4 regions of the Vibrio sp. R12-SG2-ISO1 genome follow, and region 1 is predicted to be linked to each of the others. Evidence: predicted binding sites of a transcription regulator. Region 1 holds the regulator's gene; each other region holds the start of a gene.
What was found. The regulator CRP, encoded in region 1, controls carbon source genes, mostly activating them, when cyclic AMP is high. The targets are predictions, from matches to a motif close to TGTGANNNNNNTCACA.
Positions count from the first base shown of each region.

Region 1 (4,409 bases):
TGGATGTTCTGGATATACCATGGACTGCGTTGAAGGCTACGATACCACACCACCTGCATCCCTCGACCTGCAAAGAACCTTGGTTCAATCTACGCTCGATAACACCTCGACAAGACAAAGTATCTACGCGACGGCAAAGCAATATCAACCACTCATGTCGTTTGATAACGGTATCGACACTAGTTGGAACTCTTCCCTTGATAAAGTGGAAGTATCGCTCGTCGAAAGCGCAGCAAACAGCGATGTCGAGGACGCTCTATTGACCAGTAATTTTGATGCTTATGCTATCGCCAACAATACTTATTTAAGTAAGAACTACGCTGATAGCATCGGTGTACTAGAGAACTCAGCAACCATTGAAACTACGCTCAATAAACTCCTATTCACTGAGTACAAGATTTTCAGATATAGTCATCAATAAGTTCGCAAACTTAATCAAGACTGGGCAAAAAATCGCCCATTATTTTACCAAGGGAGAGCCATCGCGCTCTCCCCTGTACGTTATACCGCGAGTGCATAAAGTCCCTAGAACCCCTCTAGGAACTAGGCACTGACGACTAGGAACTCCCCCATCAACCAACGAGGCCCTATGATTATCCCTTGGCAACAAATCGCTCCTGACACCCTAGACAACCTGATCCGTGAATTTGTACTGCGTGAAGGGACGGACTATGGCGAGCAGGAAATCTCTCTTGACGAGAAAATCGCCCAGATCCGTCAGAGCTTGGTGAGTGGTGAAGCTGTGGTGGTCTATTCAGAGCTGCATGAGAGCGTGGATATTCAACTCAAATCAAAGTTTTAATATTTCCAGTGCGTTAAAAAACGCCATACCGTGATCAATCAATAGAACATGCTATATTGGTCATCATTTGACAAGGAATAAGACAAGGTTTGTCATGTCAGCAAAACACCCCATTATTGCCGTAACGGGCTCTTCCGGTGCGGGCACAACCACGACCTCTGAAGCGTTTCGCAAAATGTTTAACATGATGCGCGTGAAACCGGCTTGGGTGGAAGGGGACAGTTTCCACCGCTTTACGCGCCCAGAAATGGATGTCGAGATCCGCAAAGCGCGCGAGCAAGGACGCCACATCAGCTACTTTGGTCCGCAGGCGAACGACTTCCCTGCGCTGTCTGCGTTTTTTAAGCAGTATGGCAATGAAGGCACAGGGCAAATTCGTCGCTACTTGCACACCTTCGATGAAGCCGTGCCCTACAATCAAATGCCGGGCACCTTCACGCCGTGGCAAGATTTGCCGGAAAATTCTGACGTCTTGTTCTATGAAGGACTGCATGGCGGCGTGGTGGATGGTGAGGTTAATGTCGCCCAACACGTCGACTTTTTGATTGGCATGGTGCCGATTGTGAACTTGGAGTGGATTCAAAAATTCGTCCGTGACACGCGCGATCGCGGTCACTCACGCGAAGCGGTGATGGACTCGATTGTCCGCTCGATGGATGACTATCTCAACTACATTACCCCGCAATTTTCGCGCACCCACATCAACTTCCAACGCGTGCCGACCGTCGATACGTCCAACCCACTTAACGCTAAAGGCATCCCAAGTTTGGATGAGAGTTTCGTGGTGATCCGCCTGCGCGGCATCAAACAGGTCGACTTCCCATATCTGCTCGCTATGATTGATGGCTCTTTCATGTCGCGCCACAACACCATTGTCGTGCCGGGGGGTAAGATGAGTTTTGCGATGGAGCTCATCGTCAGACCTATCCTACAGCAGCTTATCGAGACGGGTAAAATTGGCTAGCGATCAGTCCTAAGACCCGTTTACTTGTCATACCGTGATCATGTGCACATTTTTGCGTAAACAATCACCAACTTGACACGATTAAAATCAAGAAATCCCTTTTGAAAAAGGCTACTATTTGTAACCGAAACAAAGATGGCTTGCAGCATTGAATAAGTGCTCTTATCCTAAAAAGCCTTGTTCAAGGCTTCGCGTCTTTTACTGGCGCGACAAAAATGGAAAGCGGCAAGCGTACCCTGCAGAGGAAGTGAGATATTATGGTTCTAGGTAAACCTCAAACCGATCCAACATTAGAGTGGTTCCTGTCACATTGTCATATTCATAAGTACCCATCAAAAAGCACATTGATCCACGCCGGTGAGAAAGCAGAGACGCTTTACTACATCGTCAAAGGCTCTGTGGCGGTACTGATTAAAGACGAAGAAGGTAAGGAAATGATCCTTTCTTACCTAAACCAAGGTGACTTTATCGGTGAACTTGGTCTATTTGAAGAAGATCAAGAGCGTACCGCTTGGGTTCGCGCTAAATCACCTTGTGAAGTTGCAGAGATCTCATTCAAGAAATTCCGTCAGCTTATCCAAGTCAACCCTGACATCCTGATGCGTCTATCTGCGCAAATGGCAAGCCGCCTACAAGTGACGAGCCAAAAAGTCGGTGACCTCGCCTTCCTAGACGTGACAGGCCGCATCGCGCAGACGCTACTTAACCTAGCGAAACAGCCAGATGCCATGACGCACCCAGACGGCATGCAAATCAAGATCACTCGTCAAGAGATCGGTCAGATTGTCGGCTGTTCACGTGAGACCGTTGGCCGAATCTTGAAGATGCTTGAAGAGCAAAACCTGATCTCCGCCCACGGTAAAACCATCGTCGTCTACGGCACGCGATAAGAGTTAGAGGCGAGTTCCTAGTGACGAGTTCCTAGAGAAAACCTTTAAAGATAAGAAAGCCACCCTGTCTACCAGCGGTGGCTTTTTATTTACCAGGCCCTAGCACCATCACCCACTACCCATCACCCATTTCACCAGCCCCCTCTAGGAACTAGTAACTAGGAACTAGGCACTCCCATCAACTAGGCACTCCCTACCCATTCGTACTCTCAAATATCTTATCCGCTGACGCCGCGACAAACCCTGGGTAGAGCTCCCCATTACTCATCTGATAGCGTTTGGCAAATTCGTAGAAGCCGCCTGGGATCACTTGCGTACCGTCACTAAAGCTCACCTCGACTTTGTCTGCCATGGTGGACGATTGCTCAAGCAGTACCTCTGGTGAGCCTTTCACTTCGCCGCCCGACTCATTGATGACAAAACCCGCTTGGCGAAGATGCTCATTCACCGCCGCCACCTCGTCAAATGCCTTGAGCTGATTAACGCTTACGGTGAAATGGTTAGCCCCATAGCCGTGCGCCGCAAGCCATGCTGCGTACTCACTCTCTTGGGCGAGGGTTTGAAAATCTTCATAGCTGAGATCCCACAAACGGCCCGCATACAAAAACTCATGGCTTTGTAGTGTGGATGCCTCCACTTGTGCCACCAGCTTGCTGACAATGCTTTGCAGAGGCGCTGAGCACTCTTCGACTTTCAGCTCACTGATGAACACTTTTGGCAGCGTCGGATCGGCGTGCTCATAGTGCTTGGCGACCAAGTGCTTGCTCTCAAAAAGATAATCACCACACGCTTGGTAACCCAGTGCAATAAATGGCGCAGCTAATGTCTCGATACCGAGCGGCGCGATGTTAAAGGTGCGCAGCGCAATATGGTCATTGATCAGCGGCTCATCTTCTTCTAAAAGCTGATGAACCTTGGCCGCTTGAGGGCATAGACGAGAAATATAGTCTTGCCACAGTAAATCGAACAGTTGAGCAGGCGTCATAACGTCTCCATGTTAATCGTGAAGCTGAATCGTAAAGCTAGTTCTTTAAAAGAATGGCTTAATCACAAACCTAGCAATGAATCGAACACCTTGGGCTCCAAGCGAGCCCAAGGTGCGTCTTACAGTTCTACACCCGGGCTTAACGTCTCAGGCAGCAAGGTGTGCTCGCCTTCCATCGACGCCATAGGGTAAGCGCAATAATCCGCAGCGTAGTAAGCACTTGGGCGAAGGTTGCCCGAGGCGCCCGGTCCGCCAAACGGCGCATCGCCACTCGCCCCAGTTAATTGGCGGTTGCGATTGACGATCCCTGCACGAATGTGGTCAACAAAGTAGGCCCACTCATCATCATCAGTGGACACCAGTCCAGCAGAGAGACCAAAGCGGGTGTCATTGGCCAGCTCAACCGCGCGCTCAAGACCTTGATAACGCACCACTTGCAGCAGCGGGCCAAAATACTCTTCATCTGGCAGCGCGTCGATGGCCGTGACATCAATAATCCCCGGAGTGACAAACGCCGCCTCGCCCGCTTTCGCTTCCACCAAGCTCACACCACCAAGGCTCTGTAAGTTCGCCTGTGCGTTGAGGATAAAGTGTGCCGCAGCTTTAGAAATTTGTGGTCCCATAAAAGGCGCTGGCTCTGCAAACGGCTGATCGACGCGCAGCTTGCGTGTGGCCTCAACCAAGCGATTGACCAAGGCATCGCCTTTGTCGCCCACAGGCACATAGAGACGACGCGCGCAGGTACAACGCTGCCCAGCACTGATAAAG
Region 1 is NZ_JCBDGO010000029.1:63,812-68,220, forward strand. Features, by position in the region: gene AC6R10_RS18380 (SH2 domain-containing protein) at 1-421, shown strand, start outside; gene AC6R10_RS18385 (YheU family protein) at 590-802, shown strand; gene AC6R10_RS18390 (phosphoribulokinase) at 897-1,766, shown strand; gene crp (cAMP-activated global transcriptional regulator CRP) at 2,024-2,656, shown strand; gene AC6R10_RS18400 (DUF1338 domain-containing protein) at 2,850-3,641, opposite strand; gene astD (succinylglutamate-semialdehyde dehydrogenase) at 3,761-4,409, opposite strand, start outside.

Region 2 (4,409 bases), on a different contig from region 1:
CACGTCGATGAGTTCGATGATTGGGCGGAAGATTTGATTGAATCCGCGCTGGTGGACTCCGATGCGCTGCAATGTGTTTCAGCGCTGCGCAACAAGGACGAGTATCTATTGGAGCATTCGGTCAATGTGGCCACCTTATTGGTGACCTTTGGTAAACATCTGCAATTGCCAAGAGAGATGCTCAAAGAGATGGCGATCGGCGGCATTATTCATGATGTGGGCAAAGTGAAGGTGGATGATAAGGTGCTGCACAAACCGGCACGCTTAACACCGGAAGAATTTGAGCACATGAAGCTTCATCAAGTGTTTGCGAAAGATATGATCATGTCCGTGACTGGGCTCAGTGATGTGAGCCGTGATGTCTGTCTGATGCATCACGAAAAACTGGACGGCAACGGCTACCCGAATGGCCTTAAAGGGGATGAAATTCCACTGCATGGTCGCATGAGTTGCATTGTGGATATCTACGATGCCCTCACTGCGGATCGCGTCTACAAGCGCGGAATGAGCTCGGCAGAGGCGTTTAAAATTCTATTGAGCCTCACGCCCAATCACCTTGATCGTGAATTGGTGTATAAGTTCATCAACTGTATCGGTATGTACCCAGTGGGGGCGTTGGTCGAACTCAGTGATGGGCGAGTGGGCATCGTCTGGACATCCAATGAATCTGAGCCGCTGAAACCGGAAGTGAAGTGTTTTTACTCGCGTAAGAACAAGCATTATGTCGATGTGGCTTTTGTCGATCTCAAGCGCAGCAGCGTCAAGATTGCCAAAGCGATTGCGCCAAGTCAGCTAGAAGTGGATGCGACGCCGTTCTTTGACGTTTGATGCCTCGATAGTGAGCCGCTACTTTTCGTTGTAGGCAGAATAGGTCTTCGCAGACAAAATAGTCACCGTAAACAGAAAAAGCGCCTTTTACTCACGTTATGTGGATAAAAGGCGCTTTTTTATCGAGCACAATGTGTCGGCGTTAAAGCTTAGATCGCAAGATAGGTCAGCGGAATATCTGGTCCTAATACTTCAAGGGTCGCTTGCGTGTCGGCCAAGTGGCTGATTCCACCTTCGGCCATCTCTGCCAAGGCTGCAGATTCAATCTCGCTGAAGGATTTACCGGCCATCAACAATTGAATCAACGCGACTTGCAGCGGTGGTAAGCTAGGGTTGAACGCAGCGTTTTCAGCGTACGCACCGAGATAGGTCGACCCATCGGTGGTTTTGAGTGCGACACCGCTCAGGTTGTGAGTGTAAGGTGAGTGGCTCATATTCAGCGCTTTTAGAGCCGCTTGTACCAACTCGTCACCGTCTTCACTGTGATAGCCGTGATTGACCTCAGACATCAAACCCGACTCAATACCGAGATCGCTAGGACCAAAGGCTTCTGGCAGATAATCGTGCAGAGTCTTGCCTTCACGTTCAGGCAATTGAACCGTGAGTTCTTTTGCCGTCGACAGTTCATTCATAAACTGACGACAGTGGCCGCAAGGGCTGTAGTTGATGGTGATGTCAGAAATGCCTTGCTCGCCTTTCATCCACGCGTGGCTGATGGCACATTGTTCGGCGTGCACTGTTTGACCGAGTTGCACACCGGCAATCTCAACGTTGGCGCCGAAATATAAGCGACCGGTTAAGCCGCGCACAATCGCACCGACGTAGAATTTAGACAGGGGGGCGTAGGAAAACGCCGCCGCGACAGGCAAGAGCATCACTCGCGTGTCGGCATCGCTTTTACCGCTGATGTTTTTTAACTGCTCAAATTGGTCGGCTGACAGGGTGGCATCAAATGACTCGCTCAGCACGATGGGTTTGAGGTAATCGGCAACGTCGCTAGGGAGCTGTGTCAGGGCTTGTTCTATGCGGCTGGTCATAGTGAATCCTTTATTGTTATTTCAGAGTCAAGCTCGATGCTAGGGAAAACATAGCTAGGTTGTTGACATCTTGTGATACTGGACAATCATTCTATGCGACGCACCAAACAATACAGTGATAAAAATCACACTTACGCTTGTAACGAGTGCAAATTTACTGATAGATGAGTGATGTCACACAATTTTGGCGCACTGCCTAGCCGCAGCTAGTGCGATAACCAGAGCGCCAGAGCGAAAAATGACGGTGCCAATATGGAGGTGATCACGCCACATACCACCAGAGCCAGAGAGCTAAACGCCGCATCTTGCGCGTTTTTCTCCGCACAGGTCGCGGTGCCAAGGGCATGTGAGACGGTGCCCATGGTCAGACCCTTTGCAATTGGGTGGGTGATGTTTAACAGCCCGTAGATAGGGTAGGCGAAAATTGCCCCAAACAAGCCGACCAACAGCACTAAGATCGCTGCAATCGCGGGTTCGCCGCCCAAATGGCTAGAGACTTCCATCGCAATCGGCGTGGTTACCGATTTGCCGAGTAAACTGGCGATCAAGGTTAAGTCGGTGTCTAGGCTAACGGCAATCAGACTGGCCGTCGCCATTGACAGGACGCTACCCACGCCGCATGCCAACATAATGATGCGCCAATTGGCCCGAATTTGGGGGAGCTGCTCATACAGTGGGTAGGCCAAGGCCACAACCGCAGGCTGCAGCAGGAGATTGATCCAGTGATTGCTTTCGTAATAGGTTTCAAAAGGAACGCTCAGCCAAGTCAGAAGCGGGATAAGAACCGCTAGGCTGACCAGCAGCGGGTTCATTAACGGTGAGTTGACTCTGCTGCACACCCAACGCGCACTCAAAAACACCACCACAGTTACGAGTAGCCACATCATTGGTCGCCTCGCTTAAGCAGGCGATCCAGCATCCAGCCCAGAGAGACGAGGACAATCGCTGTGCCACCAATCGCACTTGCCAGAATTGGCCACGCATTGTGGTAGAGCAGATCGAAGTGCTTCATCAGGCCGACACTGATGGGCACAAACAGCAGTACCATATAGCGAATAAACAGCGTCGCACCGGGTTTGACCCACTTTGAGGGCACCAAGCCGCTTGCCATCAAGGAGAACAAAATAAGCATGCCGATGATGCTGCCGGGAATCGAGGTCTCCAGCCATTGCTGAATATTAAGACCGGCGATCAGGCAGAGAAAAATCAAGCCAAATGAGATGAAGTAGTGCAATAAAGTACGAGGCATAAGAGCGGTGTTGCCTTAAGAGACCAACTGTTGAACGTATTGATAGACCGATTTTAAGATAGCGACTTTCTTTTCGTCACTTTCATGTTCATGAACTAAGTTTTCCAGATTGATCATGTAATCTTCAATGCGACTTTCGAAGTACTCGCGGCAATGCGCCGCCCACTGCTGCTGCTCTTTTTCATCCAATGTCCATGGGTAGTGGCGTGCGCGGTAGCGAAATAGCAGCGGGGCGATGCGTGGATCACTGAATTCAATGTCTAGACCTGCGAGTTGCTGCGGATCCGTTTGGCGAATGATCTCCATGGCCGCTTTGTCGGCTGGAGAAAAGAATCCGTCATACAACTGAGTATCCACGTCGGATGACGCGGCGTACTCTCTTTCAATACTGTACAAGCCAATCAACTTTTCGCGGATTTCTGGGTGTTGGCGCAGCGTGGCTAGGTTTTGTAAGCACTGCTCGCGGTCGATGCCAATATGAGCGGCATTGTCCGCCGTGAGGGTTTTCGCAGGGGCGAGAATTGGGCACTTATTGAGATGTACCAGTTTGACCGGCACGGGCAGTTCATCTGGCCCTAGGTCGTCTCGCTTGGTGTACAAACGCGTGTTGAGTGCGTCGACATCAAGATCCAACAGTGGCTGAGGATCTTTGGCTAAGTCGACCATGATAACTGCGTTTTGGTTGGTCGGGTGCCACGCCACTGGAACCATCCAACTGGTGTATTGGCACTCTCGGCCTAACATGCCGGAGACGTGCATCAAGGGGGTCATATTGACAATATCGATCAGCTCATTGAGTTTGCGTTTATGGCGCATCGACAAAAAGTAATCAAACAATTTGGGCTGTGCGGCTTTGATTTTTTTTGCCATCTCAATGGTGGCAATCACATCCGCCATCGCGTCGTGCGCGTTGGCGTGTTCAATGCCATTAGCGACCGATAAATGTTCCAACTTAAAGCTAATAAAGCCTTCTTCGTTTTCTGGCCACTCGATGCCTTTAGGTCGCAACGCATGACACGCGCGTAGCACATCCAATAGATCCCAGCGAGAGTTGCCGTTTTGCCAGCTCCATGCATAGGGGTCAATGAAGTTGCGATAACAGGTATAGCGCGTCACTTCATCATCAAAACGAATGCTGTTGTAGCCCAAGCTTATGGTATTGGGCGTCGCCAATTGCGCGTGAATCTGGGCGATAAATTCAGGTTCTGGCAGCCCTTTACTGACCGCCGTTTGCGGAGTGATACCCGTGATGAGCGCCGCTTCTGGCGCGGGTAAGTAATCGGCAGGTGGCTGAC
Region 2 is NZ_JCBDGO010000001.1:13-4,421, reverse strand. Features, by position in the region: gene AC6R10_RS00025 (cyclic di-GMP phosphodiesterase) at 1-828, shown strand, start outside; gene cdd (cytidine deaminase) at 978-1,865, opposite strand; gene AC6R10_RS00015 (LrgB family protein) at 2,072-2,749, opposite strand; gene AC6R10_RS00010 (CidA/LrgA family protein) at 2,749-3,114, opposite strand; partial or broken gene sbcB (exodeoxyribonuclease I) at 3,130-4,409, opposite strand, start outside.
Region 2: the regulator CRP is predicted to act here: its motif matches at 1,980-1,995, upstream of cdd (cytidine deaminase).

Region 3 (4,409 bases), on a different contig from region 1:
ATGTAAGAAATGGGCGTACGAGGTGTACGGTGCTCTGATTAATGCCCCTTTAGAGGGGTAATGGAAGACGGTGAGGTTGCCCATGGGATCTTCCACATTGCCTCGCGCCAAAATGGTTTGGTACTGCTGATCGATGCGCTCGCGAAGATCGCTCGGTGGCGTTGGCACGGGCAGGTTGGCCTCAGAGCAGTGATCGCGTGAGACAAAACGCGCAGGCGTTTGGTACGGGTCATGATCGATGCCACCAACGGGTTCTTCATTAGCCGAGTAGTTGACGTGTTGGCACAAAATGTAGCCGCTGTGGGCTTCACCCGTCGCAAACCACAATACGCCGTTATTGCTTTTTGGTTGCAGGGTGACGTAGTGAGATGCGAGTTCGTAGTGTTTAGCGTGGTTGACCCAACGAGCGTCAATCATGGCAAGCTTGCGTCGGCAGCGGCTGGCAATATGGTCAACATGGTCATAAAAGGTTTTGGGGTTGATGGAAAGCTTGCGGCAGATTTCACGCACAGTATAACCCGTAAACAGCAACCCAAGCAGGTTTTCTTGAAATTGACGTTTTTTGTTCGCCCCTGACCACTTATCGACAAAGGTCGATTGGCACGCTTTGCAACGATAGCGTTGCCTATCACCACTGTAGCCAAACGCGTGGTAGAGGTGTTTATGTGTGTGAACCGAAAGGCCCATGTTGGGACAATCAGGCTGGCGACAAGCGGGCAGCCCATCGCTGTGTAGCTGGCGTAAACGTTGCAGTTCAGTCAGCACATCTTGATTGTTAAGTAAGGGGGGGAAAGCACCGCACTCCCGGCATACCATCGCAGGTCGTTTAGGGTTAGCGTGCTGCACAACGTAACGATGCGCATCACTCAATCCAAAGTTGTCACACGCCAATGTTTTACAAAAATTGAGCTGTAACCCATCTGCTTCCTTTGGCAGTTTGCCAGTTGTCACTCTCTCCCCCTCGGGACTATCTGGGCAGCCAAGCGGTCACTTGGCTGCAATATCGTTACAGGTTGATAGCAGTTTCTAGCGCCACTTTCATCATGTCATTGAACGATTTTTGACGCTCTTCTGAGCTCAGCTTTTCACCACGGATGATGTGATCAGAGACAGTCAGAATGGTGAGCGCTTTTGCACCAAGGTCAGCGGCAACGCCGTAGATGCCTGCAGCTTCCATATCCACACCAAGGATGCCGAGTTTTTCCATCTTCTCGAAGATATCTGCTTCTGGTGTGTAGAAGAGATCTGCTGAGAATACGTTACCGACTTTGACTGGCACGTTTTGCGCGCGAGCTTGAGCAACGGCGGTTTCAAGAAGACCAAAGTCCGCAATGGCTGCGAAATCGTGATCGTTGAAACGGATTCGGTTAACTTTTGAGTCTGTGGAGGCGCCCATGCCAATCACGACGTCCATCAATTTTACGTCGTCACGTACAGCGCCACAGCTACCGACACGAATCACGTTCTTCACACCGAACTCGGCAATCAACTCATGAACGTAGATACAGCAAGATGGGATGCCCATGCCGTGACCCATCACCGACACTTTTTTGCCTTTGTAGGTGCCTGTGTAACCAAACATGTTGCGAACGTCACAAACTTGTTTGACGTCATCAAGGAATGTCTCTGCGATGTATTTAGCGCGTAGCGGATCGCCTGGCATCAATACGGTTTCTGCAAAGTCGCCTGGCTGAGCATTAATATGTGGGGTTGCCATAGTCATTACTCCAATTGGGTCAGTAATCGCGGTGCTGATTACCAATTATGTTGAACTTCAATTCTGTGTTGAGGCAATACTAGCCTTGTCAGCCATTGTTCCTTGAGAGGTTGCTCACAAAACAGGGTGTGCCATGACGATTTCGAGATATTGATAACCAAATATGTTGAAAGTGATTTGGCAATCGATTTGCAAAAACGTTTGCTTGGGTAGTGAACCAAAATGGTTAAGTTTGCGTAACATTGTACAAATAATTTTTTTGTACATGTTTCAAGTGCTGTGCTACTACTTATATGAGAAATTGAGTTATACAAGAAATTAAGTTGTACACATTTGATGGTGATGGGAGCTCAACATGGAAAAGCAAATTACGATCGGTATCAGTTCTTGTGTGCTGGGAGAAAAAGTCCGTTTCGACTCGGGTCATAAGATCAGCAAGTTTGTCACGAAAGAGTTGGCACCGTTTTTTGAATTTATGCCGATATGCCCTGAAGTGGGAATGGGGATGCCGGTTCCTAGGCCGACGATTCGATTGATGTCAAACGACGAGCGCATTGCGCTGGTAGAGACCAAAGATTCGAGCAAAGATCACACGGACGCTATGATTCGCTATTCCCAAGAGAAGGTTGCCAGTTTAGTCGATGAAGAGCTATGCGGTTACATCGTTTGTGCTAAATCGCCCACCTGTGGAATGGAGCGCGTTAAAGTATACCGTAAAGCTGGTGCGGAAAATATTGGGGTTGGGCTGTATACACAGCAGTTGATGGAGCAGATGCCATGGCTACCCGTTGAGGAAGATGGACGGCTCAATGATCCTGTGTTGAAAGAGAACTTCATTACCCGCGTCTATACCCTACGTGATTTTTATGACTCAATGGGTGAGACGCCGACCCGTGGCAAAATCATCGCTTTCCACTCGCGTTACAAGTTGACCTTAATGGCTCATCACCCTGAAGCGTACAAAGAGCTTGGGCGCATGGTTGCCAACATCAAAGAGTACGACATCGAAGAGTTTTACCACTTGTACCGTACCGCGCTGATGCAAGCGGTGGCCAATCGCGCCAGTCGTAAAAACAACACTAACGTGCTGATGCACATCCAAGGTTACTTTAAGCGTCATCTCGACAAAGAACAAAAGTCTGAGCTGCGCCGCGTGATCGACGAATACCGTGTGGGTTTGCTGCCTTTGTTGGCGCCGCTAACGCTCATCAAACATTATCTATCCACTCATCCCGATGAATACTTGGCGAAGCAAAAGTTTCTTCAGCCTCACCCACAGGAGTTAAGACTGCGTTATGGTCTGTGAAAAAAATTGGTATGCGATTCGAGAGGTCTCGGATTTAACCGGAGTTAAGCCTGTGACGCTGCGAGCGTGGCAGCGACGCTATAATTTGATCCAACCGGAGCGCACTGAAAAAGGCCACAGACTCTACACGGATGAGCACATCGCACTTATCAATGAGATTCAAGGCTGGCTCGCGAAAGGGATTTCGATTGGCAAAGTGAAAGCCCTGCTCGGGTCTGATTTGCCAGATGAAGCGCTAGACGTCGGCAGTTTAGAGGCAGTAGAGGAGGTGCTTGAAGCGCTGACTAACCTCAATACCAAGCGTGCAGAGAGTGTGATTAATGGTGTGCTGAAAGAGTATCCTCTTGAGTTGGTTGAGCGTCAGTTCATCACGCCAACGCTCAATGCGCTCGCTCTAGTGAAACAAAGCCTGCGCTCTTTGCATCTTGGTCTGTTTAATACCTTGATGGTCACCAAACTCAACCAGATCATTGAGGCAGAAAACAAGGTGGCCCATCGCGGTAAATGTTTGGCAATCAATCTCGATGCGGCGCGCGATATTCACACTCAACTGTGGGCCCTGAGTCTTGTCAGTCAAGGCTATCGAGTCTTGATGATTGATGGCGTCGAGGATCTGTCGGGCCTCTTAGAGCACACCGCCGTTCACCGCTTTGAACAACTGGCGTTTTACAGTGCCACGAAACCGATTGAATCTCAGCTTAGTGTGATCAAAGAGTTAGAAGCGCAGCATGGGCAAGTCTCGCTGTCAGAAATGATCGAATTGGTAAGGAGAACGTTTTGAATATTGTTTGGTTTCGCCGTGATTTACGTGTTGAAGACAATCATGCCTTAGTGAGCGCCGTGAATCGAGGTCAACCGGTCGTGGCGTTATACATCGCAACGCCTGGTACCTGGCAAACCCATGATCATAGTCCAAGGCAAGCGGATCTCATCTACCGTCGCTTGCACGAGTTAAAGACGGAATTAGCCGAACTCGACATCCCGCTTTATTACGCGCAAGTCGAGACCTTCGCAGACAGCGCAGCGCTGGTGGCTGAGTTGGCACTGCAAGCCAAAGCAACGGCTCTGTATCTAAATAACGAGTATGAACTGAATGAACGTCGCCGCGATGAAGCGCTGGAGGAGGCGTTGAGTTCAAGTTCTGTGGAGGTGCATCGCTTTGATGACAAGTGTATTTTTCCGCCGGGCTCAGTGCGCAACAAGCAAGGCGACTATTTCAAAGTCTTCACCCCTTACAAGCGCGCTTATTTAAGTAAACTCTATAGTGAAGGATTCCACATCCAGACCTTCAAAGCGACGCCGTGTGCAGGGGCGTTGCAACACCAAGATGTCGCCTTGTTGGATGAGACGAGTCCGTTCAGTTACCCGCGTGAATCGAGCGAGCGA
Region 3 is NZ_JCBDGO010000005.1:99,597-104,005, reverse strand. Features, by position in the region: gene AC6R10_RS04820 (transposase) at 1-951, opposite strand, end outside; gene deoD (purine-nucleoside phosphorylase) at 1,007-1,717, opposite strand; gene AC6R10_RS04810 (YbgA family protein) at 2,073-3,023, shown strand; gene AC6R10_RS04805 (MerR family transcriptional regulator) at 3,013-3,804, shown strand; gene phrB (deoxyribodipyrimidine photo-lyase) at 3,801-4,409, shown strand, end outside.
Region 3: the regulator CRP is predicted to act here: its motif matches at 1,821-1,836, upstream of deoD (purine-nucleoside phosphorylase).

Region 4 (4,409 bases), on a different contig from region 1:
GACTTGCTACATACAGCGAACATGTACCAATTGCTATCCTTGTCACCGCACAGTACCAATTTGGTCTATGGCACAACAATCTGCGATTGCGGTGTCTAACGTGTATAGGCGCTTTGTGACGCCTCAGGCAAGCGATGTTGCCGCGCTAATCATACTCCTTGTATTAATTAGCGTTAACTAAAAAACCGCTCAATGATCCATTGAAAGGTTACACCACCAAGATAAACGCCCACAATTCCCATCACTCCCGGTAATACTGGAGGTGCTGGAATGGGCAGCTTGATGGCGGAAAACAGGATTCCGACAACAAAGCCCGCTAAGGTCGCGAGAATCACATCATTCATCAGTTTAGGCCTATTTTCTTTACACCTATACAGTATAGATATTTATCGCAAAACTGTAGTCGCACACAGAGCGCAAACGGTTTGTATCTCAAAAAAGATCCGGCTTAACGATTGCTGAGTTTTATCCACTGCACAAACGTTATGAATCTTGTTGTCTGGAAATACTCCAGACCTTTAAACAACGAAAAAACCCCGTAGTACATAGCAAGCTATGCAACTACGGGGTCTTATAAAACGGCGTCTATATAATCTATCGCTTCTTAAATTAGAAAGATAGGAAGAAGCCAGCGATGGTTGCTGCCATCAAGTTAGACAGAGTACCTGCTGCGACCGCTTTCACACCCATACGAGCGATGTCATGACGACGGTTTGGCGCTAGACCACCTAGACCACCTAGTAGAATCGCAATTGAAGAAAGGTTTGCGAAACCACATAGCGCGAACGAGATGATAGCGGCTGTCTTAGTCGACATCACTTCACCGGTTGCTGGTACAACTTGAGCTGCATCACCAACGTAAGGAACGAAGTTTAGGTAAGCAACGAATTCGTTCACCACCAGTTTCTGACCGATGAATGAACCCGCTAGCGTCGCTTCTTCCCAAGGCACACCAATTAGGAATGCAAGTGGTGAGAAGATGTAACCTAGAAGAATTTCTAGTGTCAGTTCAGGCATACCGAACCAACCGCCAACGCCACCTAGGATGCCGTTGATAAGAGCAATAAGGCCGATGAACGCAAGTAGCATTGCACCAACGTTAAGCGCAAGCTGTAGACCGACAGACGCACCGCCAGCTGCTGCATCGATAACGTTAGCAGGCTTGTCGTCACCACCGTCGATGTCCGCGCCTAGATCGTCATTTGGCGTGTCAGTTTCAGGTTTGATGATTTTAGCGAACAGTAGACCACCTGGTGCTGCCATGAATGATGCGGCAACAAGGTACTCTAGAGGTACACCCATTGAAGCGTAACCAGCAAGTACACCACCTGCTACAGACGCTAGACCACCACACATCACTGCAAATAGCTCAGACTGAGTCATTTTAGGTACAAACGGACGAACCACAAGTGGAGCCTCAGTTTGACCTACGAAAATGTTCGCTGCTGCAGACATAGACTCGGCACGTGATGTACCCAGTGCTTTTTGTAGACCGCCACCAAGAATCTTGATAACCCACTGCATCACACCGATGTAGTAAAGTACAGAAATTAGCGCAGAGAAGAAGATTAGCGTTGGTAGTACTTGGAAAGCAAAGATGAAACCGATACCGTCAACTGAGAAGTTAACTAGGCTGCCGAATAGGAAACCAGTACCGTCTTTACCGTAGTCGATCACGTTTTGTACACCAGCTGAGAAACCAGCTAGAAGATCACGACCCCATGGTACGTACAGAACGAAACCACCGATGATGAATTGGATAGCAAAAGCGCCACCCACAGTTCTTAGATTGATAGCTTTGCGGTTATCAGACAGTAGAAGCGCGATAGCGATCAAAACTGCCATACCGACTAGGCTCATAAACAGGCTCATAGTTTATGACTTCCTTATTAAGTTATTTGTTGGCGTGTTACAAAATGGAGCTCAAAAGCACGGGCAATTATACTCATCCGTCCACCGATAAAGTAATGCCGCGTTCACAGTTTCTGATAAGATTCACCACTCGTTCACTCGTAAGTGTGACAAAAATCACAACTAAAGTTCATAGGAATCATAAAAAGCACATTTTATTTAGAATTCATTCACAAATAGACAGTGCCAAAAAGCTGTTTTTCCAAACGTTTTCCGCAACCGTTTGCTCACAACTCTGCTTCAGTTGCGCCAATGTCGTTAACACTTGGGGTAAACGCTTAGGATGATTGGCTTGGCCTTGATACCCTGACAACGGCATGTCTGGCGCGTCGGTTTCCAAAACAAGATGGTCGATGGGCACCTGCGTCACCGCTTGACGCGTCTTATTCGCTCTTGGGTAGGTAATCACTCCGCCCACACCGATGTAGAAACCGAGCTCAACAAATTGCATCGCTTGTTGATAGCTGCCGGAAAACCCATGCAAAATCCCACCGTAGTGAAAACGGTGCTGCTTAAGCAGTTGCAACAAGCGGTGATAGGTTTTTCGCCCGTGAAGAATCAAGGGCCGCCGCAGGTTCTTGGCCACGCTGATCTGCGCCTCAAACACCGCTTCTTGTCGCAGAGCGTCGACATCGATCATGGCGTCTAAGCCGCACTCTCCGACTGCGATACACACCGAGCCTGCCGACTCACATTGAGCTTCTAGACGACTGACCTCAATCAATGAGTCGGTGTGAACAAAATAGGGATGGCACCCCAAACTGACGTACAAGCTCGTGTGCTGGTGAGATAGCGCAATAAGATCGCTCCAATTGCTTTCGCCAATCGCAGGAACAAGAAAACGCTCGACTCCTTGCTCACTGGCTTCTTGCAATGTTGCCCCTAATTGAGCCTTAAAGGGGGCAAAATCGAGATGACAGTGAGTATCAAAAAGGCGCATTACTGCTGCGCCTTTGAAGTGGGTGATGAGAACGAAGTGGCAGCGTCGCTCTGCCTTGCATCATCAGAGCGGTACGGCACGCAACTGCGCTTTTGCCCAGGAGTAAGGCCCATAGAGTGGCACCAAGCGTCGTAGCGCTCAAGCCAATGTTTTAATCTCTTCCACATGTGCATGACTCCCCTGCCCGATGCTAGCAACGATGACCACTCGCCTGCACTACTGCTCTTCACGTTTGAAGACTAACTCAGTCGCGCTCGACTCATCCTCAGCAAAGGTGTAACCCGCCGTGTTGAACTGAGTCAAATCTGCGACACTCTCGATACGGTTTTCGATAATAAAACGCGCCATCATGCCGCGCGCTTTTTTGGCATAAAAGCTGATCACTTTATATTGGCCGTTTTTGCAGTCTTTAAACACCGGCGTAATCACCTGTGCATCCAAGTTCTTTTGCTTAACCGCCTTAAAATACTCATTGGAGGCCAAGTTGATCAAGACGTTGTCCCCTTGCTCGGTGATCGCTTGATTGAGCTTGTCGGTAATCACATTCCCCCAGAACTGATACAAGTTGCTGCCTTTCTCATTGGCAAGCTTAGTGCCCATTTCAAGGCGGTACGGTTGCATCAGGTCAAGCGGCTTAAGCAGACCATAAAGGCCAGACAACATACGTAAATGGCGCTGAGCGTACTCAAAATCCGCCTCTGTGAGTGTCTGGGCATCAAGACCTGTATAGACATCGCCTTTGAACGCCAAAATCGCTTGGCGGGCATTGTCGAGTGTGAATGTCTCGCTCCACTCTTGGAAGCGGCCAACGTTCAGATCGGCGATTTTGTCACTGACCTTCATCAAACTCGCCACATCGGCTGGCGTCAATTTACGGCACACCTCAATCAACTGCTTGGAGTAGTCAATTAACTCAGGCTGTGTGTAGGTCTCGGTCACCAAGGGTGATTCGTAATCTAAGGTTTTCGCTGGAGAAACGACGATTAACATGACTTTACTCTTATTGATTGTTTGCCTTAGGGTACAAAAAAAGCCGTGCAATGTCTGCACGGCTTTATGAATCATTTCAATAGTATTCAGCTATCAATTCTTTTCTTTTTGATCCCAAATGCCATCTTCAAGCTGAGATTTCAGCTCTGGGAAATCATTGGCATCAAAGGTCGGAACTTTGCCTTCATCAAGCTGACGGTTGTAGTCTTTTGCTAGCTTAACCACGGTGCCAGAGAGCAAGATAATCGCGACTAGGTTCACCAGTGCCATCAAGCCCATTGATGCATCGGCCATATCCCAAACCACTGGCAGCGCCGCCACAGAACCAAACATCACCATACCCAAAACCACGATACGGAACAGGCCAAGGCCCGCCTTGTGATTGTGCTCTAGGAAGATCAGGTTAGTTTCTGCGTATGAGTAGTTTGCAATGATCGAGGTAAACGCGAAGAAGAAGATCGCTACCGCTACAAAGATGCCACCCCAATCACCCACTTGTGAGCTTAGCGCGCGCTGAGTCAGCTCGATACCTGTCACCGCCGTTTCAGTCCCTAGGTACTCACCCGAC
Region 4 is NZ_JCBDGO010000001.1:674,001-678,409, forward strand. Features, by position in the region: gene AC6R10_RS03090 (XapX domain-containing protein) at 174-344, opposite strand; gene AC6R10_RS03095 (NupC/NupG family nucleoside CNT transporter) at 610-1,872, opposite strand; gene AC6R10_RS03100 (TatD family hydrolase) at 2,078-2,851, opposite strand; gene AC6R10_RS03105 (DUF5363 family protein) at 2,851-3,018, opposite strand; gene yaaA (peroxide stress protein YaaA) at 3,068-3,841, opposite strand; gene AC6R10_RS03115 (alanine/glycine:cation symporter family protein) at 3,935-4,409, opposite strand, start outside.
Region 4: the regulator CRP is predicted to act here: its motif matches at 2,018-2,033, upstream of AC6R10_RS03095 (NupC/NupG family nucleoside CNT transporter).